DNA from 2 places in the Bacillus sp. FJAT-45350 genome. Region 1 is predicted to be linked to the other one. Evidence: riboswitches for the same ligand, from Rfam matches in the RefSeq annotation. Region 1 holds a riboswitch; the other holds the start of a gene.
What was found. A riboswitch is a leader RNA that binds a small molecule or an ion and turns the genes downstream of it on or off. The one in region 1 is predicted to bind glycine.
Positions count from the first base shown of each region.

Region 2: it holds a riboswitch for glycine, as region 1 does, so the genes downstream of both, CD003_RS03870 (trimeric intracellular cation channel family protein) here and gcvT (glycine cleavage system aminomethyltransferase GcvT) in region 1, are expected to answer to the same signal.

Region 1 covers NZ_NISU01000001.1:2,244,230-2,260,505, reverse strand. The annotation lists gene CD003_RS11340 (class I SAM-dependent methyltransferase) at 1-659, opposite strand, end outside; gene CD003_RS11335 (MBL fold metallo-hydrolase) at 1,027-1,662, opposite strand; gene CD003_RS11330 (hypothetical protein) at 1,758-2,285, shown strand; gene CD003_RS11325 (DUF2759 domain-containing protein) at 2,439-2,615, shown strand; gene CD003_RS11320 (YqhG family protein) at 2,773-3,567, opposite strand; gene CD003_RS11315 (DEAD/DEAH box helicase) at 3,545-5,233, opposite strand; glycine riboswitch at 5,353-5,449, shown strand; gene gcvT (glycine cleavage system aminomethyltransferase GcvT) at 5,711-6,802, shown strand; gene gcvPA (aminomethyl-transferring glycine dehydrogenase subunit GcvPA) at 6,840-8,186, shown strand; gene gcvPB (aminomethyl-transferring glycine dehydrogenase subunit GcvPB) at 8,180-9,637, shown strand; gene CD003_RS11295 (rhodanese-like domain-containing protein) at 9,693-10,070, opposite strand; gene CD003_RS11290 (lipoate--protein ligase family protein) at 10,312-11,145, shown strand; gene dat (D-amino-acid transaminase) at 11,164-12,009, opposite strand; gene CD003_RS11280 (vitamin B12-dependent ribonucleotide reductase) at 12,471-15,023, shown strand; gene splB (spore photoproduct lyase) at 15,172-16,200, shown strand.
Region 2 covers NZ_NISU01000001.1:759,381-775,656, forward strand. The annotation lists gene bioF (8-amino-7-oxononanoate synthase) at 1-690, shown strand, start outside; gene bioD (dethiobiotin synthase) at 687-1,370, shown strand; gene CD003_RS03835 (cytochrome P450) at 1,454-2,641, shown strand; gene CD003_RS03840 (GTP-binding protein) at 2,671-3,162, opposite strand; gene CD003_RS03845 (hypothetical protein) at 3,155-3,442, opposite strand; gene rpsN (30S ribosomal protein S14) at 3,470-3,739, opposite strand; gene CD003_RS03855 (alpha/beta fold hydrolase) at 4,120-4,896, shown strand; gene CD003_RS03860 (ParA family protein) at 5,240-6,145, shown strand; gene CD003_RS03865 (hypothetical protein) at 6,154-6,597, shown strand; gene CD003_RS03870 (trimeric intracellular cation channel family protein) at 6,885-7,502, opposite strand; glycine riboswitch at 7,570-7,652, opposite strand; glycine riboswitch at 7,654-7,765, opposite strand; gene CD003_RS03875 (helix-turn-helix domain-containing protein) at 7,973-9,799, shown strand; gene CD003_RS03880 (amidohydrolase) at 10,003-11,193, shown strand; gene CD003_RS03885 (DUF5058 family protein) at 11,287-11,982, shown strand; gene CD003_RS03890 (small-conductance mechanosensitive channel) at 12,025-12,756, shown strand; gene CD003_RS03895 (DEAD/DEAH box helicase) at 13,011-14,315, shown strand; gene CD003_RS03900 (DUF1456 family protein) at 14,331-14,828, shown strand; gene CD003_RS03905 (helix-hairpin-helix domain-containing protein) at 15,058-15,516, shown strand; gene CD003_RS03910 (VOC family protein) at 15,563-15,943, shown strand; gene CD003_RS21680 (hypothetical protein) at 16,041-16,184, shown strand.

The DNA.
Region 1 (16,276 bases):
AGAGGAACTTCAATTTTTTGATTCGTTTGCAAGGGTGGACCATAGTCTGTTATCCATTGTAACAACTCTTCATTTTCGCAAGGCTCTTCTGTTTCAATCAGATTTGCCTCGTCGTTTACTGTGACAAACAATTCCTGAAGACCTAATTCCCTTTGTTGTACAACATGGACTGGAAAAGCATCAAGTAATTCATTAGAAAATATAATTCCTTGATATTGTTTATGTATGTTCATGGCTTCTTGAAGACAGGAGAATTGTTGTACTTGTTTTAAATGTCCTACACGCTCATACTGGCATTTACGATGAAAAGGGCTTTCTTCTATTAATAAATAGTTTCCATCTTTAAATGTAGTGGGACTTAATTCTTCCCATTCTTCTAGAAATGCCTTCGCAAATCGTCCGTCACCACCGCCAATTTCACATATAGTATAAGTCATGTTCTCCTTCTCAATAATATCTAAAAAAGTTTGAACAAAGACTTTAGCGAAAATAGGATGGAGAGTAGCACTAGTGTAAAAGTCTCCTTCTTTTCCAAGCTTTTTTCTGTCAGTCATATAATAGCCTTGTTCTTCATCGTAAAGTGCTTTTTCAATAAAAGTAGCATATGAAATTTTTTTTGTAGGCTGTTCGTTTATGAAACGAATGATTGTCTCTTTCATTTGAAATTTTCTCCTTTTATTTTTACAAAAAATCATTAATACCATTGACATAGTGTTAAGTATATAATATACTAAATTTACATTGGTGAATACAATGATTTGGGAGTCCCCCTCCCCCTCATAGTTCATTTAATAATACGATTTACTCCCCTTGTGACTTCCTAACGGTTAGGAAGTCTCTTTTTTTTGTTCCTAATTCCAGTTAATTGAAGGGTAATGTATCTAATAGTCGTTAAAAATATAGGGGTGTCCCAAACGAGGCCGCTGAAAAAGTGAAAATCACATTTTTTCAGCGGCCTCGTTCCAAAAAGGTCGTTTTTTACCTTTTGGGACACCCCATTTGTTCTTACATGTCGAACAACTAATCTTAAAATCCGTTTAAGAAAGGATTTGAGTCCATTTCTTTACCTACTGTCGTTGTTGGACCGTGTCCACTAGCGACAATCGTATCTTCTGGTAATTCCATTAACTTTTCGTTAATACTGTTAATTAATTGTTGATGATTTCCACCTGGTAAATCAGTTCGACCGATACTGTTAGCAAAAAGTGCGTCACCTGAGAATACAACACCTTCATCTTTTACATAGAAAGAGACACTACCAGGAGAGTGTCCAGGTGTTTCAAATACTTCAAACGAGAAATTACCGATAGTTAACGTGCCTTCCATTGAAATAAGATGATCTGCATCTTTAATTTCAATGGCATCATTGCCTAAAAAACGACCTGAGCCATTTTTGCTTGCATCACCTAACCAATCTTGTTCGTTTTCGTGTATGTAGACCTCTACATTCCATTCGTCACGAACATCATCAACTGCACCGATATGATCGAAGTGAGCATGAGTTAGTAAAATAGCGATAGGTTTTAGGTCTTCTTTTTTTAACCAAGCATTTAATTCAGGCCCATTGCCACCTGGATCAAAAATAACGACTTCTTTTTTATCGTTCATAAGGATATAGGCATTTGTTTGTAACGGTCCCAAAGGTATTTGTGTCCAATTCATCTAATCTCCTCCATTGCATCCAATTCAATCTTATTTTACACTTATTATAGTTTGGAATCAAAAATAGAAAACTCTATAAAAAGGGGTACATGGTGATGAATATTTGCTATGGGGTGGAGATGAAGTCGTTCGAGTGTTTATCGACAGAGGAGTTAGAACCATTATTCCAATCAATCTATGAGATAGTTTCGATTGTTGATGATGATGTTGAATTATTCATTGTTCAAACAGAAGAAGAGGCTACTCGTTTAGGAAACTTTCTAGGTGAGAAGAAATTACTCGAATCTAATCATCAATTATTTCAAATAGAAGTACCTAAGCTAGAAGACGCGTTTTTAGATTATGGCTTTAAAACAGAAAATGATAACTATTTTTTGTTTGCCGACCAGACTTCTTGTTTCGTCATAAATGAAGGAGAAGAAGAGCAGATAAAGATGGCTATTTATCAGATTGAGGAAGACTTAATTGCGGTAGACTTTAAAGACGAAGAGATATACTTTGTGGACAAACAAAAAGAAGATTTAATGAGTGGTTATGCAAAGGCTTATAAAATCGGTATTAGCTTCCAAGAGAAGAGGTGCGAAATAAGAAACTGGCTCGACAAAAGTGGTGAAAGAGAGTAAAATAAAAGAAAATCGCCCAAGCTATTATTGAGGATACGTTTCTGTTCTATTTCTGTCAAATTTTTATGATGAAACTTTCCTCAGAGAAGTTTATAATAAGTAATGATAATCTCTGGGTTATGATCTTTTACATAAGGAAAGGGGGAGTCGCCCATGTTTATGGCAATCAATATGATCTTAGTAGCTATTTTTTGTGCATTTGGATTATTAAAAAGTTTAAAAACAAAGAACTTCTTTGCAGTTGGTTTTGCTGGTCTTTCGCTAGCAGTATTCGGCTGGTTTGGTGTTATGACTCTTTTCGATGTTATTACAACCGGTTCAGCATTTTAATCAGTTGTGAAGGGAAAAATCCTGCTCGTTATACGAGCAGGATTTTTTTAATTATGAATTATGAGGTTTGAGTTATGAATTGTAAAAAATTAATAGACTTCATGAGTGAATGTTACTAATTTCTCTATCGTAACTCATAACCCATAATTCATAATTCCTAAAAAACTTTCTGTTGTAAATAAAACATACCACCATTAATGATTGAGGCAATAATCTTTGGCTCATATTGACTCTTTAGAGCTTCTTTTTCAGTGTAATAACTTTCTGGTTTTTCCTCTTTCTCTTCATAAAATCGGTTTAATAACTGTAGGTCTTCGTCCCAACGTTCTCTAGCAGCTTGCGCCCAATCATCGTCCTGTTCCTCGATATAGGTTTCTATTATACGCTCCAAACGAATTAGTCCACTCTTAGGTGTAATAAGAGGAGAGAGCGTAAAGCAAAAGTCAGGAATTTTAGGCGTTAAGTTTTTTTCTATAAGCTTCTCAAAGAAGCCAGGGACAATTTGTCCATTAATTAGATTCAAACCCAGTGATAACGTTACATCCTTTTTTCGATCACACTGATAAGAGATTTTGACATTTATACAAATCCACGGCTGTAATGGGGTGGATTGCTGTCCATTTGCGGGTACATCTTCATAAAGGCGGATGACACCACCTAATTCTTTCGTTGATTGAAAGATTTGATGCAATCTAGGAGAGCCAAAGTGAATAATCTCCCCTTTTTTATCTTCTGATACTTTTTCTGGGTCTGTAATTAATGTCATTTTCATTGGTTGTGGTGTGCCACCAGTCTTTTCTAAGTAATGCCAATAAAAGGGACGATTCATAAGTGCTTTATCCATATCAATTGATAACTGAACATGGAGATGTCCTGATTCATTATCAATAATTTGACACTCGTTTGAAATAAAATACCGCTCTAAGTAATTATGAATTTGATGCTGTTGCATCTGTTTGTTGTTCCTCCTTTTCCTCTTCAGCAACTTGGTTAATAATTGCAGATAAGTGGTCCATTTTCACACGTACTTCTCCTTCTGAGTCGGAGTTTAAGAAAATATCACTTACATGCTCTTCTAGTGATGGTAACTCAAGTTTTGAGAGTATATCATCCAATTCACCAATAACACTTTCAAAGAGGCTAATTTTTTCATAGAGTAATTTGAGAATATACTGTTCAACTGTATCCTCCACAGCAAAGTTATAAATACGTACATCTTGCTGTTGTCCTAAACGATGGATACGTCCGATACGCTGCTCGATACGCATTGGATTCCAAGGTAAGTCATAGTTAATAATATGACTACAAAATTGTAAGTTGATCCCTTCACCACCTGCTTCGGTTGCGATTAGCACCTGTGCATGGTTTTGAAAGAGCTGTCGCATCCAATCTTTCTTTCCTCGTTTAAATCCACCACGGAATGGAACTGATGAAATACCATGTTGCTTTAAAAACCATTGTAAATATAATTGGGTCGCACGATATTCGGTAAAAATAATGACCTTACCGTCTATGCCTTTGATTATCTCAAGGGCTTTTTCAGCCTTCGAGTTTGTTGAGATGTTACCAATCATCTCCATTAAATTCTCAGCTACAGGAATTGTATTGCCTTCCTTTTGAGATTTATCAATCATATTTTTTAACGTCATGAACGCAGACTCACGACTACTACAAACCTCACGTTGGAGAGTTAGTAGTGAGAAATGGTTTGTTCGGACATTTTCATCATATTTTAAATTTGTAATTGCATCATATAAAGTACGTTCCTCTCGAGAAAAGGTGATAGGAACAGTTTCAACAATACGTTTTGTCCATTCAATTCCTGTTTCTTCTCTTCGATTTCTAACCATTACTTTATTAACGAGCTCTCGTAACTGCTCTTCGTTTTTAGGTGAGCGCTTATTTGAGCGATAGGCCTTTTCAAAACTAGTGATATCACCTAAGTGACCAGGTTTTAATAAAGAAACGAGATTAAAGATTTCTTCCAGCTTATTTTGTACAGGAGTAGCTGTTAATAAGAGACAGAACTTCTTTTTTAATGTTTTTATGAATTCATAGTTTTTTGTTTTAGGATTTTTTAGTTTGTGAGCTTCGTCGATAATAATTAAATCGTAATCTTGCTCTAGAACAATTTCCCGATGAGGTGGACGTTTTGCTGTATCAATAGAAGCAACAACTACATCACACTGTTCCCAGACATATGTCTTTCTCTGAGGAACAGCAGGAATAAAGAATTTTTGATTTAATTCATAGCTCCATTGGGATACTAGAGAAGCTGGCACAAGGATAAGAGCTTTCTTAACTAATCCACGAATCATATATTCCTTTAGGATAAGGCCCGCTTCAATTGTTTTTCCAAGACCAACTTCATCTGCTAGAATGGCTTTACCATTCATCGTTTCTATCACTGTATTAGCAGTTTCAATTTGATGAGGATAGGGCTGTAAGTTTGATAAATGCTTAGGAGCTTGTAATCCTTGGAAATCAGGAATGGATAGGTGCTGTTCAGCCTCATAAGCTAATTTAAATGTTTCCCAGTTTGCCCACGGTCCGTCTTCATCAATTCTTTTTAAAAATTCGTCTTGCCACGATTTAGAAAAATTTATTTCTATTTTCATGGCTAATCATCCTTTCCTGAAAAAATTAATGTTGCCTTTATTCTAATCAATTGGTAGGATATTAATATAAATAGTATACTCAAACGTGAGAAAACTATTAAAAAATAGTAAATAAGCGAATGAAAGCAAGGGGAGAGACTACAATGTTCGTGATTGTGGCGCCGAAGGAGCAAGCGATAAGCGAATCTCTCAGGCAAAAAAGACTCTTGCTCGACGCACCTCTGGAGAGAGTTTTAGTATTACGTTTACTAGAACCACCCACGAAGACATTCTTTATTGAATCAATAAAGAAGAAACTTTCTGGTATCAGGACAGAGAAGAACATGCTTTTATTTAGTATGTACTTCTCTGTCTTTTTTTATATAGATTAATCAAAATTAGCTGAAATTAATCTATAAAATATAGTCTTTTGAAAAAAATAGTAACTTGTGTAAAAATTCATTAAACTATTTTACTTAAAAGTTAGGAGCGATTTATTTGTCAGATTTAAAAAGAACACCTTTATTTGACCTTTATAAGGAACATGGTGGTAAAACAATTGACTTTGGTGGATGGGATCTTCCAGTGCAATTTTCAAGCATTAAAGAAGAGCATGAAGCAGTACGTACAAAAGTAGGTTTGTTTGATGTTTCTCATATGGGTGAAGTAGATGTAACAGGTCCAGGTGCCCTTTCATTTTTACAAAGAATGCTTACAAACGATGTTTCTAAATTGAAGGATGGTCAAGCTCAATACACAGCTATGTGCTATGAGGATGGTGGAACTGTAGACGATTTACTTGTTTACAAACGAGCGGACGAAGATTATTTACTAGTAATTAATGCATCAAATATAGAAAAAGATATTGAGTGGCTTGAGTCACATATAACAGGCAGTGTAACAGTGAAAAATAGTTCTGAAGAAATTGCTCAATTAGCAATTCAAGGTCCATTGGCAGAGGAAGTATTACAACGTCTAACTGAGACAGATTTAAGTGAAATCAAGTTTTTTAAATTTAAAAGTGAAGTAGTTATTGCTGGGGTAAGTTCTCTAGTGTCTAGGACAGGATATACAGGGGAAGATGGATTTGAAATCTATTGTAATGAAGATGAGGCATCAAATTTATGGCAAGCTATAATGAAGGATGAGGAAGTTGTACCTTGTGGTTTAGGTGCTCGTGATACTCTTCGTTTTGAAGCTAGATTACCTTTGTATGGTCAGGAACTTACAAAAGACATTACACCATTAGAAGCAGGTATTGGCTTTGCTGTTAAGGTTGATAAGGAGGCTGACTTCATTGGAAAAGAAGCCCTTAAACGTCAAAAAGAAGAGGGTTTACAAAGAAAGCTAGTTGGAATTGAAATGATAGATAAAGGGATCCCACGTACTCATTATGAGGTGTACAGTGGTGAGAAAAAAATAGGAGAAGTAACGACAGGGACTCAATCACCAACATTAAAGAAAAATGTAGGTCTTGCGTTACTAGATATTGACTATACAGAAGTTGGTACAGAGGTTGAGGTACAGGTTCGTAAAAAACGCCTAAAAGCAAAAGTAGTTAAGACGCCTTTCTATTCAAGAGCAAAGTAAGGGAATTGAAAAAAACATATTCAAGGGGGATTTATTGATGACTCATCGTTACTTACCTATGACAGAGCAAGATCAAATAGAAATGCTAGAAGCAATAGGGGTTCAATCAATTGAAGAGTTATTTGCAGATATTCCGGAAAGTATTCGCTTTAAAGGACAACTAAATATTAGTGATGCTTTAAAAGAGCCTGAATTAATTAAATATTTTCAAGAGTTAGCTAGCAAGAACGTAGATTTACAAAAGGCGGTTTCATTTTTAGGTGCTGGAGTATATGAACACTATATTCCATCAATTGTTGATCATGTTATTTCTCGTTCAGAGTTTTATACAGCATATACTCCTTACCAACCTGAGATTTCTCAAGGGGAGCTTCAAGCCATTTTTGAATATCAAACAATGATTTGTGAACTAACAGGAATGGATATTGCCAATTCTAGTATGTATGACGGCCCGACAGCACTAGCAGAATCAGCAATGATGAGCTGTGGTCAAACGAAAAAAAAGAAAATTCTTGTATCAAAAGCAGTTCATCCCGAAGCACGTGACGTATTAAAAACAAATGCTAAGGGACAAAACTTAACGGTTGTGGAAATTGATACGGCCGACGGAGTTACAGATATTGATGCATTGAAGAACGAATTTGATAAAGACACAGCTTGTGTAATTGTGCAATATCCAAACTTTTTCGGTTCAATCGAGAATCTAGCTGAAATTGAAAAGTTAACTCATTCTGAAAAATCAATGTTTATCGTTTCTAGTAACCCGGTATCATTAGGGTTATTAAAGCCACCTGGTGAATTTGGTGCAGATATCGTTGTAGGGGATGCACAGCCATTTGGTATTGCTCCACAATTCGGTGGACCTCATTGTGGCTATTTTGCTACTACAACAAAATTAATGCGTAAAATACCAGGTCGTTTAGTAGGACAAACGACAGATGAAAATGGTCAACGTGGATTCGTCCTTACACTTCAAGCGCGTGAACAACATATTCGTCGTGAAAAGGCAACATCCAATATTTGTTCTAATCAAGCGTTAAATGCATTAGCAGCTTCAGTTGCAATGACGGCAATCGGGAAAAAAGGTGTCAAAGAAATGGCAACACAAAATGTTCAGAAGGCAGCATATGCAAAAAAAGCATTAAAAGAAAAGGGATTGTCAGTAGTTTATGCTAACCCTACATTTAATGAATTTGTCGTGAATGTCGGAAAACCTGTTTCAAAAGTAAATGACGAGCTTCTACAAAAAGGATTTATTGGTGGTTATGACTTAGGTAGGGATTACTCTGAATTACAAGGTCATATGCTGATTGCAGTAACTGAAGTGCGTACAAAAGAAGAGATTGACACATTTGTAAATGAGTTGGGGGCGATCGTATGCTAGAGAAGGATCAAGCACTTGTATTCGAGATTAGTAAACCAGGTCGTGTTGGCCATAGCTTACCTGTGTTAGATATTGCAGAAGAAAAAATTGAAGAATTAATTCCAGCTGAATTTTTACGTGAAAATGAGCCTGAGCTACCAGAAGTATCAGAGCTTGATATTATGCGTCACTATACTGCTTTATCACGTAGAAATCATGGGGTTGATTCTGGATTTTATCCATTAGGTTCTTGTACGATGAAGTATAATCCGAAAATAAATGAAGATGTTGTTCGATATCCTGGATTTTCAAGCATCCATCCATATCAAGAAGAAAACCAAGTTCAAGGTGCACTTCAATTAATGTACGAATTACAGCAAGATTTAGCTGAAATTACAGGTATGGATGAAGTAACACTTCAACCAGCAGCAGGGGCTCATGGAGAGTGGACTGGATTAATGCTAATCCGCGCTTACCATGAAGCAAACGGTGACTTCCATCGTACGAAGGTCATCGTTCCTGACTCAGCACACGGAACAAATCCTGCAAGTGCGACGGTTGCTGGATTTGAGTCAGTAACAGTACGTACTGATGAAAATGGAATGGTTGATCTAGAGCATTTAAAAGAGGTAGTTTCTGATGATGTAGCTGCACTCATGTTAACAAACCCTAATACATTAGGTTTATTTGAGGAATATATTGTTGAAATGGCGAAGGTTGTCCATGAATCTGGAGGAAAGCTTTATTATGATGGTGCAAACTCTAATGCAATTTTGGGGATTGCAAGACCTGGGGATATGGGGTTTGATGTAGTTCACTTAAACTTACACAAAACATTCACTGGTCCACATGGTGGTGGAGGTCCAGGCTCAGGACCTGTTGGGGTGAAAAAGGATTTAATTCCTTATTTACCGAAGCCATTAGTAGTAAAAAAAGGTGACCATTATGGATTTGACTATGATCGTCCACAATCAATCGGTCGAGTGAAGCCGTACTACGGAAACTTCGGAATCAATGTTCGTGCATTTACGTATATTCGTACTATGGGAGCGGAAGGATTAAAAAAAGTTTCTGAATATGCTGTCTTAAATGCAAACTATATGATGAGAAGATTAGAACCACACTTTGACTTACCTTACAAGCAACATTGTAAGCATGAGTTTGTATTATCAGGTAAACGTCAAAAATTACTTGGAGTTCGTACGTTAGATATTGCTAAACGTTTACTAGACTTTGGCTATCATCCACCAACAATTTACTTTCCATTAAATGTTGAGGAATGTATGATGATTGAGCCAACAGAAACAGAATCAAAGGAAACACTGGATGAATTTATTGATGCAATGATTCAAATTGCAAAAGAAACAGAAGAGAATCCAGAGGTTGTTCAAGAAGCGCCTCATCACACGGTAATTGGTCGTCTAGATGAAACGACTGCTGCTCGTAAACCGATCTTACGTTATAGTAAATAAACAAACCAAATAAGAGGGTGTCCACTTGGACCCCCTCTTATTTGTATATAGCATATTATTTTTTCTTAATCTTACCATCCCATTTTCTGAATCCGCCTTTAAGGTGATTTAAGTCTTCACAACCACGCTTTTTCTTTAAGTAAGAAGCTGCTTGCTTACTACGAGAACCAGATTGGCAGTACAAATAGACAGGTTGGTCGTTTCTTACTTCGTTCATACGTTGACGCATTTGAGACATCGGAATATTTCGTGCTCCTAAAATATGTCCACCTTCAAATTCTCGTGGCTCTCTCACATCTATTAATTGTGCTTTTCGATAGCCAGCTTTGAACTCTTCTTGATTTAACTCCTTTAAATACTTTGGAGTTATAAATCGTTTAGCAATAAGATAGATAATAAAACCTAAAAGAATACCCCATAAAATAAATTCCATGAACCTACAAACACTCCTTTATCTACTACAATCATGTCATACACTATATTAAATTATAATCATTGAATAGCGAAGAAGCAACGATAATTGACCAGAATACTTTCTAACGATATTATTCAATAAGATAATCAAATTATACAAAATGATAGTAGAAAAGGCTAAATGATTGTAGTTCCTAATAGAAATCCTGTTTATTATATTCTACAACTCCTTTTCAATAGAAAGAAATGAGGTTGAAGTAATGAAAGAAATTTGGCGTTACATTGATTCTGGAGATTGTTCTCCTTCTTATAATATGGCTTTAGATGAAGCATTACTTGACTGGCATAGTCAAGGTAAGATTCCACCTACGATTCGGTTTTATGGATGGAATCCTGCTACGTTATCAATTGGATATTTTCAAAAGGTAGAAAAAGAAATCAATATGGAAGCGGTTCGTTCATATGGTCTTGGTTTTGTACGTAGGCCTACAGGTGGAAGAGGGGTGCTACATGATAAGGAATTAACGTACAGTGTCATTGTTTCAGAAGAGCATCCTAATATGCCAAGTAGTGTGACAGAAGCATACCGAATTATTTCACAAGGAATACTTGAGGGGTTTCTAGATGTTGGATTAGATGCTTACTTTGCTGTTCCAAAGTCAAAGGAAGAGAAGGATGCATTAAAAAATCCTCGCTCTGCCGTTTGTTTTGATGCTCCATCATGGTATGAGTTAGTTGTTGAGGGTAGAAAAGTAGCTGGTAGCGCTCAAACGCGCCAGAAAGGCGTAATCTTACAGCATGGTTCGATTATATTAGATCTAGACGAGGACAAGCTCTTTGATTTATTTAATTACTCTAGCGAAAAGTTAAGAGAAAGAATGCAGCGTAATTTCAAAAATAAAGCAGTAGCTATTAATGCACTTAGAGAAATACCTTTATCTCTTGAGGAAGCGAAGTTAGCTTTTAAAAAAGGTTTTGAAAAAGGTCTAAATATCGAGCTTGAACCGTATACGTTAACTGTTGAAGAAGAGGAGCACGTTAGATTAATAGAAAAAGAACGTTATGCAAACGAGGAGTGGAACTATAGAAAATAAGCTGTGCCTTGACACAGCTTATTTTCTTATTTCTATTTCAACACGTTCAGTATAGGCTACTTCTAGCTTTTTTGTGATTTCACCATGGTGAAAATTGGCTTCTATATCTCCCATTATTTTTTTAATTGAAGTCACTTCTAGACTTGTGCTTGTAGCAAAAACTTCATCTGCTTCTCTCAACTCAGCTAATGTAAATGGTTCCTCAACAACAGGGATATCTAATTGTTTTGCTAGTGTAATGACGATTTGTCTTGTAATTCCATTCAAAATTAAATTTGTAGCTGGATGTGTATAGATTCTATTATCTTTTACGATAAACAAGTTTGAAGAAGAGCCCTCGGTTACAGTTCCGTCTCTATGTTGTAAAGCTTCTGTACAATTATGATCAGCAGCTAACCTTTTTGCCAGCACATTCCCAAGTAAATTTATTGTTTTTATATCACATCGAAGCCAGCGGATATCAGGTGTCATCCAAACATCAATTGGAGAAGAAGGCTTACTCATTCCTTCGATGGATGAAGTAAATCCTGTAAGAACTGGATGCCGATTTCGTTCATATAGATGAGTTCTAGGACTTATATTCCTTGTCATTTGTAGATAGACAATTCCATTGATAAGTTTATTTTTATCAATTAATTTTTTTATTAATGTAATGAGACCTTCCTTTGTATAAGTAGCATCTATATCTAGTTTCTTAGCACTAGTAAAAAAGCGTTCTAAGTGCTCATCTAAAGCAAAGGGGATTCCTTCATAAATTCTCATTACTTCATAGATGCCATCTCCAAAATAGTAGCCTCTATCATCAAAATCGATTTTAGCATCTTCTTTTTTTATTAGTTCATCCTGGTATAGTACGTAGCCCATTATATCCCCCCAATATATTGATGATTCTATCTTCACATATCAATTTAGATTTGTCCAAATGTTTTCTTTTTAATGTTCTTGTTAAAAAAAAAATTTTTAAAAAATTCTCGTAGAATTGAAACCTTTATTGGACAGGGGTTCAAGTGCTTTAAAGATTTTGCAACAAAGAAAATCGTTCAATTTCTGCAATGAGGTGATATCTTTGCATGCATATCTCGTTTTTTCTTCAAATAATGAGCTCTTTTATAGTTGACAAATTAACTGAATGGTCTATATTTCACAATATATAGTATGTAAGATAGAATATTGAATACAATATATTGATCTTACCTTTTCTTTATGTTACGCTTGGTCAAGCAAATACATAAACTAACAGGATAGGACATATAAAGAATAACTTGGTGACTAGACAACAAGAAATAGGTAAAATAAATGTTTATTCCATTCAAGGAGGAGAAACTATGACAATGATGATGTCGAAAGTGATGAAGGTAAATGTGGAGAGTCTTAATGAAGATATTAAGCAGTTCCCTCAGGTTCATCCAATTTCATCAGATATGAACATAACAAAAAAGGGTGTATCAAGGCTCGTTATGCTTGACCGCTACACATTTAAAGATACAGAAAAGAAAACGTTAAAAGAAGGGGATTTCGTTGTTCTTACAGTAAAGGATGACCCGAAGTTTCCAGCAAGAGGATATGGGTTTGTATTAGACATAGATTGGAATTTGAACAAAGCAAAAGTTTTAGTAGATGAAGAGTTCCAACATGTACTTGAAGACCCAGAAGAGATGAAGACTGGAGTAGTTAGTCGTTCATTAGATACAATCGAAAAGCCTTTAGAGTTATTCTATGAGCAAATTGCCAAAAGAAATGCTACAGGACTAGCTTCGGTTGAAGTGGACGAAGAAGTAAGACAAACGTCATTTGAAAAGTATTATCATGAACTAGTAAATATGAACTTTATTCCAGCTGGACGAGTCCTTTATGGAGCGGGCGCTGAAACAGATGTAACCTACTTTAACTGTTACGTAATGCCATATGTGAAGGATTCAAGAGAAGGTATTTCAGAACATCGTAAACAAGTAATGGAAATCATGAGCCGCGGTGGGGGTGTCGGAACGAACGGTTCAACACTTAGACCGAGAAACACACTTGCACGTGGAGTCAATGGAAAATCATCTGGTTCTGTTTCATGGTTAGATGATATCGCCAAGCTTACTCACTTAGTAGAGCAGGGTGGATCAAGACGTGGTGCACAAATGATCATGCTAGTCGATAGCCACCCTGATATTCTTGAATTCATTATTTCAAAAATGCAAAATCCAAAAATACTACGCTTCTTATTGGAACAGACGAATGATGACCAAATTAAGAGCTTAGTAAAGGAAAAGCTTAAATTTACTCCGTTAAATGATGTTGAATCAGCAATGTATCAAGGGATAGTGAATTTCAAGAATGTCCCAGGACAAGGCGGGTTTGAGGATAAAGCTATTAGTGAGGCGGAAGAAAAGTTAATCACAGGTGGTAATTATAGTGTCAACAATCCGGAATTTTTAACTGGTGCAAACATTTCTGTATGTTTAACGAAAGAATTTATGGATGCTGTTGAAAAAGATGAAGAATATTCATTACGTTTCCCGGATGTTGAAAACTACTCTGTAGAAGAGATGGCAGTATATAATGCAGAATGGTATAAATGTGGAGATGTACGTGAATGGGAATCTCGAGGTTTTAAAGTTAGAACATACCGTACAATTAAAGCGAAAGAACTTTGGAACTTAATCAATATTTGCGCTACGTATTCCGCTGAACCAGGGATCTTCTTTATTGATAATGCAAATGAAATGACTAATGCGAAGGCGTATGGTCAGAAGGTAGTAGCGACAAATCCGTGTGGTGAACAACCCCTTGCACCATTTTCAGTTTGTAACCTTGCAGCTATTAATTTAGCTGAGATGGCAGATAAAGAGAACCAAACAGTTAACTACGATAAGCTTAAGCAAACGGTTGAAGTTGGCGTTCGTATGCAAGATAATGTTATCGACGCAACACCTTACTTCTTAGAGCAAAATACAAAGCAAGCCAAAGGTGAGCGTCGAGTAGGGTTAGGAGTTATGGGCTTACATGACCTACTGATTTATTGTGAAACCAAATACGGCTCTGAAGAAGGAAACAAGCTTGTTGATGATGTATTTGAAACAATAGCAACAACTGCTTATCGTACAAGTATTGAATTAGCAAAAGAAAAGGGAAGCTTCCCATTCTTAATAGGTGAAACAGAAGAAAAAACAAAGGAATTAAGACAAGCCTTTATTAACACAGGATATATGAGAAAAATGCCAGAGGATATCCGTCAAGGAATCCTAGAGCATGGAATTCGTAACTCTCATTTATTAACTGTTGCTCCTACAGGAAGTACAGGAACAATGGTCGGTGTAAGTACTGGGCTTGAGCCATACTTCTCATTTTCTTATTTCAGAAGTGGTCGTCTTGGTAAATTTATTGAAGTAAAAGCGGAAATTGTTCAAGAATACTTGGATAAGCATCCAGATGCAGATGAAAATAATTTACCTGATTGGTTTATTTCTACAATGGAATTACCACCAGAAGCTCATGCAGATGTTCAGTGTATTATTCAGCGTTGGGTTGATAGTTCATTATCAAAAACAGTAAATGCTCCTCGTGGTTATACTGTTGAGCAAGTACAGGGAGTATATGAGCGTTTATACCGTGGGGGTGCAAAAGGCGGAACGGTGTATGTCGATGGTAGTCGTGACGCACAGGTTCTATCACTCAAAGCGGAAGAAAATAAATTTGATGAAGAGACTGCACCTAAGGAAAAGAGCAAAGTTGTTCTTGTTGATACGATAAATGCATTACGTTCAACGAATGTTACGATTGGTTCTGAAGTTGGAGATACGTGTCCTGTTTGTCGTGAGGGTACAGTTGAAGACTTAGGTGGATGTAATACGTGTACAAGCTGTGGCGCACAATTGAAGTGCGGTCTATAATATAGAGTGCATTATGTATAGGATGAGGAAAGGGTAGTACCTTTCTTCATCCTTTTTTTGGTTAATAAAGGTTTCCATCAACTTACTGATTTTTGCTATTTCTTTTTGTAAAGCATAAAGTAGAATAGTAAAAGTAAAGGATGAGATCTTGATGGAACCTTTTGTACCGCAGCTCGTGTATATTGAACCGAGAGCATTAGATTACCCTTTAGGAAAAGTACTAAAAGAAAAGTTTGAAAACATGGGAATAGAAATTAGAGAAACAACATCACATAATCAAGTTCGAAATATACCTGGTGATACAGAAAATCAAAAATATCGAAACGCAAAATCAACACTAGTAGTAGGGGTGCGAAAAACATTAAAATTTGATACTTCTAAACCATCAGCTGAGTATGCCATCCCTTTAGCTACTGGTTGTATGGGACATTGTCATTATTGTTATTTACAAACAACAATGGGAGATAAGCCATATATACGTACTTATGTAAACTTAGAGGATATATTTGAGGTGGCACAAAAGTACATTAACGAAAGAGAGCCAGAAATAACGCGCTTTGAAGCAGCATGTACATCAGATATTGTAGGGATCGACCATTTAACACATTCATTGAAAAAGACAATTGAATTTATTGGTTCAACAAATTTAGGGAGGCTTAGATTTGTCACTAAATTTCATCATGTTGATCATCTTTTAGACGCGAAGCATAACGGAAATACGAGGTTTCGCTTTAGCTTGAATTCCAATTATGTGATTAAGAACTTTGAACCAGGTACATCATCCTTCGAGCAAAGAATTGAAGCTGCGGGAAAAGTAGCTAAAGCAAATTATCCATTAGGTTTTATTCTAGCCCCTCTTTATCGTCATGAAGGGTGGGAAGAGGGTTATAAAGAGCTCTTTGAAAAGTTAGCTGCTACACTTCCTGATTATGCGACGAAGGATTTAACATTTGAATTAATTCAGCATCGATTTACGAAAACAGCCAAAAGAACGATAGAAAAGAGATACCCAAAATCAAAGCTTGAAATGAATGAAGATGAAAGAAAATACAAATGGGGTAGATATGGAAGAGGGAAGTATGTTTATAAAAATGAAGAAGCAGATGAATTAAAGGATACAATTATCGGATATATTAATCACTTTTTTCCAAATGGAAAAATTGAATATTTCACATAAGAAAAGTAGGACATGACAGTTACATACGTAGCTATCATGTCCTTTTTAAGTGACTCTTTATTAAAGAAAAACAGCC
Region 2 (16,276 bases), 1.5 Mb from region 1:
CTAATAGAAACACAACACTGTACTAGACGTTTTATCGTTACTGATGGTGTGTTCAGTATGGATGGAAACATTGCACAGTTAGATGCTATTACAGCTTTAGCAAAGAAATACCAAGCCTTTGTTATTGTTGATGATGCACATGGTACAGGTGTACTTGGTGAAAATGGACGAGGGGTATGTGAGTATTTTGGAGTTAAACCAGACGTAATGATTGGAACTTTAAGCAAAGCAGTTGGAACAGAAGGTGGGTTTGTAGCCGGCTCTAGAATACTAATAGATTTTCTGATTAATCATGCTCGAACATTCATTTTTCAAACAGCAATTCCACCTAGTGTTTGTGCAGCTTCCTATGAAGCAATAAATATAATTGAAGAAAATAAACAGAAGAGAGAATCATTAATGGTGAAAGTAAATCTAATTCGAACAAGATTACAAGCCTTAGGTTATAACGTAAAAGGTGATGAGACACCAATTATTCCTGTAATCATAGGAGATGCAAAAAAGGCTATATGGTTTGCTGACAAGCTACAAGAACATAACGTATTTGCGCCTGCCATTCGTCCGCCAACAGTAAAGGATGGAGAATCACGTATTCGTTTAACTGTTACCGCAGAGCATTCTTATGATGATATTGATACTTTAATTCAAGCCTTTGAAATAATTCGTAGTGAACAAGAGGTGATTATATGAGGGGAGTCTTTATAACTGGTACGGATACAGATGTTGGTAAAACGGTTATCTCCAGTGGAATTGCAGGCGTGTTACGGGATGAAGGTGTAGATGTTGGTGTGTTTAAACCAATGTTAAGTGGAATTAAACGTGACGATCCGGACAGTGATACATACTGGTTGAAAGCGATGTCGGAAACCTCACTGAGACTTGAGGAAATCACCCCATTTCAATTCGAACAACCTTTGGCTCCAGGAATGGCACAGGAGCTAGAAGGCAAGAACATTACACTTGGTGATATTTTAAGGAAGTGGGATAACATTCGAAATAGACATGACTTTTTTATTGTTGAAGGAGCTGGTGGGATATCAGTTCCTCTAGGTAAGGACTTTTTAGTCAGTGATTTAATCAAAGCGTTAAACCTTCCAGTACTAATTGTAGCTCGACCAAACCTTGGAACGATTAATCATACTTTTTTAACTGTAGAGTATGCAAAAAAGCTTGGCCTAACAATTAAGGGAATTATCATAAATGGAACTAGTGTTAAAAAAGATCTTGCTGAAAAGCTTAGTCCTAAGGTAATAGAAAAGATGTGTTCTGTTCCCATTATAGGTATAACTCCAAAAATAGATGAACTTTCAAAAGTAACTGTAAAGAAACTTATAAGAGACCATCTTACTTTAGAAGTATTACATAAGTAGTTGAGAATTATGCTCTCAAAGAGTAGAAACAAAAAAATTGAAGAATTGTATTTTTACACATCTTCTTGAGAGGGGCTTAACCAATGAGTCAAAAGACAAAGCTGAGACCATCGGATTTTGTTCAGGATCCATATACCTTTTATAGTGAAATCCGCTCAATAAACAGGATATATAAGGGCAACCTCTTGCGTTATCCTGGTTGGTATGTAACTGGATATGATGAAGCAAGCTTAATTTTAAAAGATGTTCGTTTTCAAAATCGCGTTCCTCTTCCAGAGACAACCAAAAAGTACGAAAGACTAAAAAGTGTACAGGACAAGATGATGCTTTATAAAAACCCTCCAGACCACAATAGATTACGTGAATTTGTAAGGGAAAGCTTTACTCCTAAAGCGATGGAACAATTAGCCTATCAGGTTGACAATATAGCGTACAATTTATTTCAAGATGTGAAGAATCAAAAGAGGATGAATATCATTGCTGATTTTGCTTTCCCGTTAGCAAGTCTTGTTATAGCTAACATGTTAGGTGTGCCGGAAAAAGATAAGGAATTTTTTCGTAAGTGGGCATTGCTTTTAATTCAAACAATTGATTTTACTCGTTCTTCTAAATCTCTTGAAATAGGTAACGATACAATTGGTGAAATGGTCACTTATTTTAACGAATTGATTGAGAAGAAGAAACTAAATCCACAAGATGATTTAATTACTTTATTAACAGAGGAAAAAGATGGCGAGAAATTAACGAACGATGAAATACTTTCAACATGCATACTACTTGTGATTGCAGGCCATGAAACAACTGTAAATCTAGTTAGTAATTCCGTATACTGTTTATTAACAAATCCTAATCAATATCAAAAATTAAAAGAAAATCCTATATTATTAGATACTGCTATTGAGGAATTTTTACGTTATGAGAGTCCTACTCAAATGATAGCTCGGATTGCTTCGGAAGATGTGACAATCAATCAAATTGAAATAAAAAAAGGTGAGCAGGTGTATGTGCTACTAGGTGCAGCAAACCGAGATCCGAAAAAGTTCGATAATCCAAACACTCTAGATATTACAAGGACCCTTAACCCTCACCTCTCGTTTGGTTCCGGTATTCATTTTTGTCTAGGGTCTACACTTGCAAAAATGGAAGCTCAAGCAGCAATACGAACTATTATTGAAAACACTAAGAATATCAAATTTGAATCTAATGAAGTCGAATGGAGAGAGCTTATGAGTTTCAGAGCGCTACAAGAGCTTCCGATTATATTTGAGTAATTTAAATCATTCTCAGGTACGAAAATCACTTAAATAGTAAGTCCCGAATAATGAATATTACTTATTATTCGGGTAAATAACACATTTGATACCCAAGATGACGTTTGAATTGTATCAACTGAAATTGAGTTACCTACTTGTGAGACAGCATAAAGTTCTTGCTTAGAAGGGTTATAGCATTTTGCTTTCATACGAAACACTTCGTTAGGAAACTCACTGAAAAATTGTTCCAGTTTAGAAAAATTAATTGGAAGATAGCTTTTATAAACATAAGTATCAATTCCATACTGTCCGATTACTTTAAGCTGATTTCTAGATGCAAATAATTCAACCTGATAAGCATAGAGGGAAGAGATTGTATTAATGTCAAAGGGGTCTTTATTTTCAGTATTTTTCTCAAGAAAATCCTCGAATGTTACTATTAACGCTCTTGGTTGTAGAATTCTAACAAATGAAAAAATTTCACCTAAACGTTCAGGAGAGATCGTTTCAGTATTACATATAAGAATTGTGTCAGCCATTTCTAACTGATTTATTAGTGTTTCTCCTATTTAAAGCTTCTCTTTCTAGTGTTGTGATCAGATTGGTTTCTGTATTTATCTCTTTATCATGAACGGCTTCTCCAATTATTCCACTAAGTTGAAACGAGTCCTCTACATTTTTAATAAGTTCAATATTTGTTTGTCTGTATAGAACCTTTGTTATTTTATTTTTTTTGATTTCTTGAATTTTTTTAACCAAATTACATTTGTCCTTTAATGAGAAGCCTGTGATAACTGTTAGAGGTTTTTGTTTTTTCAATCTTCACACATCCTTAACTAATAAATCTTACCAACTTGATTTCTTAACACCTGGAATTTGTCCTTTATGTGCAAATTCTCTAAATGCAATTCTAGAAAGTTTAAATTTACGCAGTACACCACGAGGTCTTCCAGTGTGCTTGCATCTCCTTGTTAATCGTGTAGGGGACGAGTCCCTTGGAAGTTTACTCAGACCGATATAGTCTCCTTTTTCTTTTAACTCTCTTCTTCTTTCAGCATAACGGGCAACAAGTTGTTGTCGTTTTAATTCTTTTGCAACCTTTGATTTTTTTGCCACTATTAATACACCTTCCTTTTCTTAATGAAAATCAAAATCATTACGATTTATATAATAGATTAAAAAATATAGGAAGTAAAGTATTGTGAAATTTACGCTTAATTAGGTTGGAGGAAGTTTGTAGTATAACTGATTATTTACGGGTCCTATTAAATGATGAAAAATATGCTTGGTTTCAAGATAGGGTGAAAAAGCAAATACTCAAAATGTTTGTTAGAAAAATTCATATTCACGCTAATTGATTATTTACAGGAGTACTGAATAGATATATCATCAAAATGATACAAACGTACATACATACTATGGGTTTATATGTTATACAAGAATATTGTGTTCGTCTTAGTAAAAAAAGTCGATTGCAGTTTATGGAGGTAAAGAGAATGGAAATGCACTATCGAACGTGGGGAGATCCACAAAAAACACCTGTTATACTTCTTCATGCCCTTGCTTGTCACAGTGGCTGGTGGAAGTGGGTAGCACCTCATCTTGAAAAAGAGTACTATCTAATTGCCCCTGATTTAAGAGGCCATGGTCAGAGCCCACATGCGGAAAGCTATAGCTTTGATGATTATGCAGAGGACATCGAAGAGCTTGCTAGAAAGTTTGCCCGTCCTTATGCTATCGTAGGTCATTCGATGGGTGGCTATGTTGGTCTTAAAGTGGCTAGTCGTGGGGTCCAGACACCTGCTGCTTTACTAATAGCCGATATGAAAATTGACTCTCCAGAAGAGGAGTTGGCTGGATTACGTAAAGCTTCTCAAAAGAGTGGACGTACATATGAGTCTATGCAAGACGCTGTTGGCAATTATAAGTTACTACCACCTCAGCACGTTGCCCCGTTGGAGCGAGTGGAGGAAGTAGCTAAAGAGTGCTATAAGGAATTGGAAGATGGACACTGGGGAGAGCGTTTTGATCGACGAGCTCTTGCAATTGAAAATGTTGAGTCAGTGTTGGTAGCCCAAAAGGTTACTTGTCCTGCTTGGGTTGTTAGAGGAAAGGGAAGCTTAGTGATGCCTGAAACAGGGGCCAAGGAGATCGCTCGAGTCACCGATGGACCATTACACGAGATGGAAGAGGCTTACCATCACCTTCCATTGGAAGTGCCAGAAGAGTTTGCTACCGAAATCCGAAACTTCTTGGTCGAGAACAAGCTTTAAGTCTCGATTACGTTGATATTTATACAGTGAGCTTGCATGATGTAACATTGTTATATTTTAGGTGCGTATAGAAAACGTAATGTCTATGTAAGAATTTAATCTAATTATAATTAATAACCCTAGAGGCTATATGCGAGGGGACTAAAAAAGTGAATACCACACTTTTTTAGTCCCTTTTCTATATGCCCTTAGGGTTATTTTCAAGTTGAAGTATCTACTTATCATATCTTTAAGACCTAAATCACCTTTAATGGGCATAACAACTCCCTCTAATGATAAAAAATGTAATAAATATCCTATTACTTAATACATTACAATAAATTAGCATCTAAGGGGGAACTGTATGTTAAGGTCGAGAAAAATTTTTGTTGGAAACTATAAAGGTGGGGTAGGTAAAACGACAAGTATATTTCAAATAGCGTTACATTTAGCAGAATTAGGGGAAAAGGTATTGCTAATCGATTTAGATCCTCAATGTTCTTTAAGTGAGATTTGTTTAGCGAAACAAGAAATGAATTTAGAGGATTTGGCACCAAATGAAAGTTTGAATTATGTTTATGATATGTGGCTACAAGTTAAGAGATTTCGTAGCTTGCCGTTCTATGTAGATCTTGAGCCTTTAGTGAAGCAATTAGAAGATAATGTGCATTTTATTCCATCAAATACGTTCTATAACAATGGTGGTCTAGATGATTTAGCTTTAAACCTTAGGGGTGACCTTGAAGATCTTTTACCTCTGCAACAATTTTTTCAGACAAGTAGGATCGAAGAGGAGTACGATTATATTCTTTTCGATTGTCCACCAAGTAATAATATGATTACCCAAGGTGCATTTTTACTCTCAGATTACTATATTATACCATCAATTATTCAAACATTGAGTATCCGTGGTGTTGTTCACTATATAACTACAGTAGATAAGATATACCAACGTTTTTGTGAGGAAAATCAGTATAGCTTTATTGCGAAATCGTTATTTGGTGAAAAGCCAAAGCTACTAGGAATTTTTGAAACTTTGAAAAAGGGAACTGTAAAAAATGACGACGTAATCAATGATTTAGAAAGTGACCTGCAAAAGGCGAATATTCAAACACTTATGTTTTGTGAAGATGAAGAAAAATTTATTTTTGATACGATAATTAATAATTATGAAGATATAGCACGCTCTACAGCAGAGGGAAAAAAGTGCGAAATATATGAGAATTTAACAGACGAAATTATTAACTGTATTGAGAATTCAATGGAGTGATCTAGTTTATGAATCAAGAAATTGTTGACTATTTAAATCGCCTAAAAAACATTTATCAAACTATAAATAAACCATCGCTTTCAAAAGATATAAAAAGGATAGAGAAGTTAATCGATTCATTAGATGCAAGTAAAGAAAAGAGTGTAAAAAACTTTCAAAAACCTACATTCAAAGAAAACTATGAATCATTAATTAATAAGAAATATGTTGATATGACAGGGGTAAAACTTGATTATAAAAACTTTAATAGTGTTGAGGCGGTGATTGAATTTATAAAAGACGTTTCACAATCGAAGTTACTTAGAGAAACAACAGCAGTGGACTTAAAGCTGCTTTATTGTATATTAACGAATAGTTCCACCGAAATGAAAGGAACGAAAAATGAAATTTACGAAGCAATTAAGCGTAACGTACGAGCAAGAAAGCGCGGAGAAGCGTTTAAAAAATTATGATTAAAAATCTGGTGCTTCTGAAAATCGTTCACACTAAAGATAGGACATCAGGCTCGGTACCGTTATTAAACTAAACTCAAGTTCGACAACAAAATACTACACTACAACCATCTACCTGAGTGTAATAAACACTCAGGTTTTTGTCTATCCAATACACTATTTTGAAACTTCGTAGTATTTTTAATCAATTTCATTTTTGTTAAACAAAAGTAGTTCATCTCGTTTTATTAATAAATCATTACGAGCACCTAAAAAGTATTATTAGTCTCTTCAATGCGAGGTTATGTTTACGCGTTTTGTTCCAGTCCTTTAGTAACGTTCCTAGAAGGCAATGCCCACTCAAATTTAAGTGAGATTAAACGTAAAGTAACGATAATGACAAAAAGCGTATACAGTTGATACGGGTGCTCTGCCCATCCTATACCGATGATGAAACCCGCTATCAAAGCCCAAAAAAGATAAATCTCTTGACGAAAAACAGTTGGTTTTCTTTGAGCTAGAACATCACGGACAATTCCTCCACCGGCACCAGTGATCGCAGCTGAAAACATAATTGCAATAAGTGGTAGATCGATAGAATGTGCATGCATTGCCCCTTGAATTGCAAATGCTGATAAGCCCATAGCATCAAATAGACTCCATTTTTCTAGGTACTGAACAGTTTGACTAGGCATAAAAAAGATTATCGTTATTGTAATAATGGCAATTGTAATAAGAGCTGTTTGTTGCCATAAATCTGTAATAGGTAGACCAATCATTAAATTTCGAATGGCGCCACCACCGAAAGCGGTAATTAGACCCAACGTATAAACCCCTACCATATCGTACTTCGCTTGCATCGCTATAATAGCTCCACTCATCGCAAAAGCAATAGTACCAATCACATTTAACACATCCCAAACCATAAAAAAACCCCCTAGTTTTTAAAGAAAAATAAAAAAGGACAGAGAAAAGGTATCAAACAAATACCTTTTCTCTGTCCTTTTTACCTGAGAGTTTAACCTAAACATGTAGAAGGTTTACCCCGTTGGTGGCGTTTTGCACTCTCCAGAGAAGCGTCCTACTGAGGTCTTTTTTACCTGAGAGATTCATCTCTTGGTTGATTTAGAGATTTGCCCCTTCGGTGACGTAGTTTATCAATCGATACGTTCTCTCCCACAGCAGTCTTTCGCAACTATCCAATTTATAGTTTATACAGTAGTGGAAGAGGGTTTGTTTTGTCAATAAAAAAATATTGTCACTGAACAATGCCAGCCATTCTATGTAGAAGAAATATCTTTCCACTACCTTATTTGAATAAAATAAACTAATATTGTGATAACATACATAATTATTAATCTTTTACATGGATTTCAACATTAAAGGTGGAAATGAAATGACGAATGTACATCGAGAAACGTTGGTAGAAAGACTTAGAAAAAAGAATAAAGAGATAGATTTATTAATGGCAGGGATCCGTGATATTACTTCATCACTAGATAAAGACTATGTTTTGACACAAATTATTAAGAATGCACTTATGGTCATTCCAAATGGTGAGACAGGCTTTTTAACGTTGTATGATTCTTCCTTAGAGCGATTGGTTCCTAGTACAGCAGTTGGTTTTAGTGAAACGATACAACATTTTAGGACAAAGATAGGAGAAGGGATAACTGGTAAAGTATTTGAGGATGGAAAGGCAAGAATTTACGATACAACTTCAAAGATTTATCAAGACATGAATAACCTCTCGAAAGAAAATTTTGAAATATTACACAATTCATTAAACAACCATTTGAAAATAAAGACGGCAATCGGGGTTCCGGTTTCGGTCAATCAAGAACGAATCGGTGTGCTGATCCTTCATCAATTTAGTAATGAATGTAAATTAAGTTTAGATGACGTGAAACTACTGCAAGGTTTTGCTGATCAAGTAGCAATTGCAATCCAGAATGCAGGGTTGTACTCTGAATTAAAGACAAGATTGCACGAAATAACACAGCTCAGTAAACAACTAAGGGAAAAAAATGAATTTCTACAAAAAAGAAATAAAATTCATGAGATGTTAACCGAGTTTTCACTTCAGAATCAAGGAGTAGAAAAAATAATCAATGAAATATCTCGAATGATAAAAAGTGATGTTTATTTTATTAGTTATCTAGAAAATGAGTTTTACCCTATGAAAATAAGGAAAAAGCCTCCCTTGAGTATAGATGAAGTAATGTTACTTTCGACGGATAATAGGAATCCTAAATATATAGATGTTTTAGAAGAAAAAGTGATTCAAGGTTACTATTTCTATCCTGTAGTAAACGGCTCGATCTTTTTAGGTTGCTTCATTGTTTCTAGCAATTCTCCTGTATCTGAGCTCGAAAAAATCACGATTGAACAAGGGGCATCAGTATTAGCGTTAGAACTCATTAGAAAGAGAACGCTAACAGAAATACAATTTAAGAAAACAAGAGAATTTTTTAATGAAGTTCTTGAAAATAAAGATGAAGACTATTTACAACAGAAAGGCAGTGAATTTGGATTAAATTTATCGGAGTATTTATTTTGCGTAATTTTTCAAACCTCTCAGCAGGAAGATATACAAAAACTTGATGTAAAGATGCATCGATTAATTTCGATTGTAAAAAAAATCATGTCTAACGTAGATTTTATTATTTACGCAATAGATAATCGTGTTATCTTGCTTGCAACGATTAGTAATCCAGACGCCCATAAAATCATTAAAAATAAGCTAGATATGTTTATAAAAGATTGGATAATGGTTGAGGACTCACCTTACCGTATTGGTATAGGGAATACTTATAAGGGGATCAGTAATAGTAAGAAAAGCTATACTGAAGCAGAAAAGGCTTTGAGCTATTTACTAAATCAAAAACGAACAGGGGTTATGTTCTATAAGGATATGGGTTTAAACCGATTATTTGTTAACCAAGACTATGGTGAAATTAGTGTATTTATACAAGAGGTATTTGAACCATTACAAACTGCAGTAGCCAAAAGAAATGACCTAGAAAAGACGTTAATTACGTATATTTCAACTAATAAATCGGTTAATGCGACTGCTGAAATACTTCATATTCACTCGAATACCCTTTATCAGCGCTTAAGAAAGGTGGAAAAATTACTGAATATCGATTTTTCTAATCCGGAAGATACGTTAAAAGTCCAATTAGTTTGCCACATGGTAGAAACCTATACTAAATCTAATTAATGCATCAAATAAATAAGATATAGCGTAATAAAAAGCAGGTGGATACTTTCATCTGCTTTTTAATGCTGTATAACGAATTATAAAGTGTGGAAATCAACAGTAATTTGATAAAAACGATGGTTAGTTACACATAGTAAAAATATTCTGATAGTTTATACTAATTAGTATACAAAGTTAATTCTGAAAAAAAGGGAGAGATACTAGTGGTTGAACATTTACTTTCTAAATTTAAAGAGTTGTACCCAGAATTAGTAGCTATTCGTAGAGATTTACACATGTATCCGGAAATCGGGTTCAAGGAAGAAAATACCCCTAGAAAAATTTCTGATTATTTACGTAAGATAGGGATTGAAGTTCAAACGGGTGTTGGAGGAAATGGAGTAGTCGGAAGAATTCGTGGTGGTAAGCCAGGAAAAGTGGTAGCGCTACGAGCGGATTTTGACGCACTCCCAATTCAAGATGAGAAAGAAGTCGAGTACCGTTCTAAAATTCCAGGTGCTATGCATGCATGCGGTCATGATTTGCATACGGCGGTGTTACTAGGTGTAGCAAAAGTCCTTTTTGAGGCAAGAGATGAGCTTGAAGGTGATGTCGTTTTAATTCATCAATTTGCAGAAGAGATTATACCTGGTGGGGCGAAGGCGATGATTGAAGATGGTTGTCTAGAGGATGTCGATGTCATTTACGGTGCGCATGTAATGTCTCATGAACCATTCGGAAAAGTAGGTATAAGTGAAGGGTATTTGATGGCAGCTGGGGATACATTTGAAATAGAAATCTTCGGTAAAGGTGGACATGGAGGGATGCCTCACACAACAGTAGATCCACTGCTTGCTGGATGCCAGCTTGTAATGAGTTTACAGCAGATTGTATCTAGGCGTATTGACCCGAACGAAGCGGCTGTTGTATCTGTTTGTTCATTTAATTCTGGAGAAGCGTCAAATGTCATTTCTGACTCTGCAAAAATTACGGGAACAGTTCGAACGTTTGACGAAAACGTTAGAGACCAAATTGAAGAGACAATTGGAACACTAGTGAATACAACTTGCCAAGGTGTAGGTGCAACATCATCTTATACTTATAGTAGAGGATATCCATCTTTAAAAAACGATCCGGAAGAAACGAGAAGAATTGAACGATTGGCGAAAAATATTGTTGATGAGAACCAAGTGGTACACATTCCAAAGATAACAGGAATGGAAGACTTTGCATATTACTTAAAAGAAGTACCTGGAACGTTCGTGTTTGTAGGTGGTGGAAATCCTGAGATAAATGCAATATATCCTCATCATCATCCAAAGTTTGACGTGGACGAACGAGCTATCATTACGATAGGACAGTTATTTATATCAGCAGTGTTTGATTATTTAAATGGTAGTAGTATTGAAGAATAAGTACAAACAAATGACCTTAGCAGGTTATTAAATTTTAATCAATAATGGTAACGGTTACATTTTATGAAACATATTAAAAGTGAGGTGGGATAAATGGATTATTTAGAAATTGCGAATAGTCCGTACATGTGGTTAGCTGCTGCAAGTGCAGTAACTGTTGTATTTGTACAAGCATTTGTATTCGTGAAAAAATCACTAGTGGCTGGTAAAGAAATAGGTTTAACAAACGTTCAAATGAAAAGTGCAATGAAAAGCAGTATGATTTCATCCATTGGTCCATCGATTGTTATTTTATTCGGATTAATCTCATTATTAGTTGCTATTGGGGCACCGATGGCTTGGATGAGGTTATCTTTTATCGGTTCACTTCCGTTTGAATTAATGGCAGCAGGTTTCGGTACGGAAGCGATGGGAGTTAGCTTAGGATCGGAGAATATGACAGCTACTGTATTTGCCAATGCTGTTTGGACAATGGTATTAGGGTCGTTAGGATGGATTATCTTCACAGGCTTATTTACAAATAAGTTGGAAAACATGCAAACGTTCCTCTCAGCTGGAAAAAAGGAGCTCGTTCCTATCATTTCTATATCAGCTATGATTGGAGCATTCGCTTATTTTAGTGCAGACCGTGTATTGAATTTTGATAAAGGGACGATTGCTTTATTTATTGGAGCAGGTATGATGATTGTTCTAATGTGGATTGCTGAAAAGAAAAACAAACAATGGTTAAAAGAATGGGGACTCACATTTGCTATGTTTGCAGGTGCAGTAATTGCATTTTTAATCTAGTTTGAGATTCTACTATAATTCATAAGTAATGGAGGGAATAAGATGAGTAATGCTAAGATGGAAATACCAGTGGAATCTGAGAAAAAAACGTTTTCCTATAAAGATGATTATATCCCTTTTATCGTCAAATGGGGGAGAATTACATGCTTTCTAGGACTGATACTTTCATTTACACCTTTATTTGTTTTAACGTTTGTATACGGCCTGACTCCTGATGCATCAAGTATACTTGCCGGTTTCATTGCGATAGCGGGTGTGGCAGCTGTTCTTTGGATTATTGAACCTATATCTTATTATCCAATCTTAGGGATACCGGGAACGTACATGTCTTTTCTTTCAGGTAATATTTCGAATCTTCGCTTACCGTGTGCGACAGCAGCACAAAAAGCTGCTAATGTTCAGCCAGGTACTGATAAAGGGTCAATTATCTCTACCCTAGGAATTGCAGTTTCCATCATTGTTAACGTTTTGATTTTGACAATTGGAGTTTTTGTAGGTGCATCATTACTTGCGGGGCTACCAGATGGCGTGCGAGAGATGTTTAATTATATACTCCCTGCATTATTCGGTGCGATATTTGGACAATTTGCGATTGCTCAGCCAAAAATAGGTGTGTTTGCTATTATTGTAGCGATTATAATGGCTTGGTTGTTGAGAAATGGTTACTTAGCATTCTTACCAGGGCACCCATCGTATGCTGTAATTATTTGTTCCATATTCGGTACGATTATGTTTGGTAGATATCTTTATAATAAAGGATTATTAGGGAAATAAGGGTTTGAGTTAAATAGAATAGGTGATTTAAGGACAGAGGAAGCTAGTGAAGTGCTAGATTTCTTTGTCTTTTTTTGATAGAGAGGCGGAATACCCCCATCTAACCACGTTTAAATGTGGGTGACTTGAGTCCTTCAAATAAACAAACACTTCATAATTCAAATAACTCTGTATAATACTAATCATTATGCTATAGTTAATAAGCCTTTAAACAAATTATGGCGATAATTTAAAAAGAAAAGAAGTGATCATCATTGCTTGATTTTTTACAACTTGGTATTCGACAAGAAATAAACCATACATTAAAATCATTAGGACTTATAAACCCTACTCCAATACAGGAAAGGACAATACCCACTGTACTTGAGGGGAAGGATGTTATTGCACAAGCACAAACGGGAACAGGAAAAACGTTAGCTTTTGTTCTACCGATACTTGAGAAGATTGATGTTAACAATTCGGGTGTTCAAGCGCTAATTTTAACCCCTACACGTGAATTAGCTCAGCAAGTTTCAAAAGAAATAAAGAAAATGATTGAGAATTTAGAAGGCGTTAAGGTGTTAGCTGTATACGGTGGTCAGGATGTTGAACGTCAATTGAAAAAATTAAAAGGCGGCCAACATATTGTTGTAGCAACGCCTGGACGATTATTAGACCATATTCGTCGTGAAACAATTGATCTCTCAACTGTTCAGATGTTTGTTCTTGATGAAGCGGACCAAATGTTACATATGGGTTTTCTACCTGAAGTAGAGAACATTATTTATGAAACACTTTCTACCCGACAAACGATGCTGTTTTCTGCGACTATGCCAAGCGAAATTACATCTCTTGCAAAAAAATATATGGTACATCCAGAGATAATCGAAGTAAAGACGAAAAAAGAAGTAACTGTTAAAGAGATAAAACAAGTTGTGATTGAAACAACAGATCGTAGAAAAATGCAAACGTTATTACATTTAATAGAAGAACAGCGTCCGTTTCTAGGAATTATTTTCTGTCGTACAAAAGCGCGTGTGACAAAGCTACATGAAAATCTGCTAGCCAACGGGTATGAAGCAGACGAGCTTCACGGTGATTTACCACAATCCAAACGTCAAAAGGCGATGAAACGATTTCGTGAAGCAAAATCTCAGTTTTTAGTTGCTACAGATGTTGCAGCAAGAGGTCTTGATGTCGAAGGTGTGACACATGTATACAACTATGATATACCACAGGATGTAGAAAGTTACGTTCATCGGATTGGACGTACAGGGCGAGCTGGTGGAGATGGTGTTGCCTATACTTTAGTTGCTGCTAAGGATGTAGAGTTCTTACGATTGATTGAAAAAGGGATTAATCAGAATATAGAAAAACAAGTGATTCGAGGGGTTAGTATTCCTGATCGAGAGGATTATGAGTTAGAAAGAAATAAGGAAATTAAGAAAGCTAAACGTCTAGATGGCGCTAGCAAAGAAAAAAGAAGAGGTGCAGATTCTTCTTCCAAAAGAAAAACAAATAATCGTCCGGCAATAAGTAAATCAGGTTCTTCATCTAGTGGTAGAAGAAATCCTCGATAAATAGGAGGTTTATACGTGACTAATAATGATCTATTAATTAGATTAAGATATGCGTTAGATATAAAAGATATAGACATGGTAGAGATATTTAAACTTGGTGGCGTTGATGTGACTAAAGAACAAGTCCAAAATATGCTATCAAAAACAGAAGACGAGTACGATGATGAAATTGAAGATGAAAATAGTGTAACCTGCAATAATACAATGTTTGAGTGCTTTTTAAATGGTTTTATTACGTTTAAAAGAGGAAGGCAGGATTCAAATTCTGGACAACCTATAAGACCAGAGCTTTCTAAAGAAAGTCCTAATAATCTTCTTTTAAAGAAATTGAAAATAGCATTAACATTAACGAGTGAGGATATAATTGATATCTTAGATGTGGCTGGGGTTACTGTATCAAAAGGAGAAATAGGAGCCCTTCTAAGGAAAAAGGGACACGCGAAGTATAAAGAATGTGGTGACAAATACGCTAGAAATTTCTTAAAGGGATTAACTCTAAAATATAGGACGTAATGTAAGGGCCAAATCTTTTGGCTCTTTTTTTTTACAACTACTGCACAATAGACGATTACTGTGCAGCAAGTAATTACCCAACTGCACATAGGTAAGAATAGTTAGATAATTATTTTATACGTGATTTGTTATCTTCTGGTATTATTTATACGTGGATATTGATTGCTTGGTGAAGTTATTCACTTAAACTAACGAATCAGTAATCTTTAATAATAAAGGAGGGAAGTTTTTGGGTTCGAATACTAAACTGCCACTAACACATGAGGAAAAATCAAAACTTAGAAAAGCTAATGTCAAAATAAGTGAATTACATACTTTTAATGCAGAAGAAATAGCTCAACTGCTAAACATTCCACTTGGAAAAGCTAATGTTTTAAAGGGGCTGGCTGAATTTCAAACTGTTCCCTCCATTGGTTATAAATTAGCTGAAAAGTTGGTTTTTAAGTTGTGTCTTTTTTCATTATCGGAAATTAAGGATAAGAATGCTGCTCAACTTTTTGACCAATTAGAAAGAGAATTAGGTGTATGGACTGACGGTTGTGTTGAAGACCAAATTCGTTGTGTGATTAACTATGCAAACAACCCTAAAAGCAATAAACAATGGTTTGATTTTACAGAAGAAAGAAAGGTATACAGAGAAATGAATGGTTTCCCTCAAAATAGACCTATAAATGCTTGGTATGAGTGAATTGTGATTGAAAATTATTAATACAAAATCAATGGGAGGTTTTTGAATGGAACTTACACATACTCGTTTACTTGTTGATAACTATAAAAAATGTTTTCTTTTTTATAGAGATGTATTGGGATTTGAATTATCATGGGGAAATGAAAATTCCAATTATGCTGACTTTAAATTCAACGGGTGTACTTTAGGGATATTTGAACGAAAACAAATGGTTGAAGCAATAGGTGCTGAATACTCAACTAAGATTGATAAAGGAGATAAGACAGCCTTAATTTTTAAAGTAAATAGTGTCGAAGATAAATATCAAGAATTAAAAGGTAAAGTAAATTTTATAACTAAGCCTACCGAGCAAAAGGAATGGGGGATTAAAGTGGCTCATTTTAGAGACCCTGCAGGTTCACTAATAGAAATTTATGAAAATATCTAATCTAAATTAGCTAAACGAAATCAGCTTTCTTATTGCATTAACGGGAGCGATTGTTCTAGAAGAACAGTCGCTCTTTCAGAAAAAAGGAGTTGTCCACATGGCAGAACCTGATGGTGGTGTGTCGGAAGAGTTTAGGAAGAAAGTAGAAGAGCTTTGTGATAGGCTTGGACCAAAAAATAAAGAAACCAACGCGTTGTGGCAGCTAGTTAGTAAAATATGCAAGGACGATGTAAAGGATTAACTAAGTTAGGTTTAAAGATCATAAAATATTATCTGTTGCGCAGTACAACGATAATGGTTACCAAATTATATTTTTTAACGGCGATCACTTTT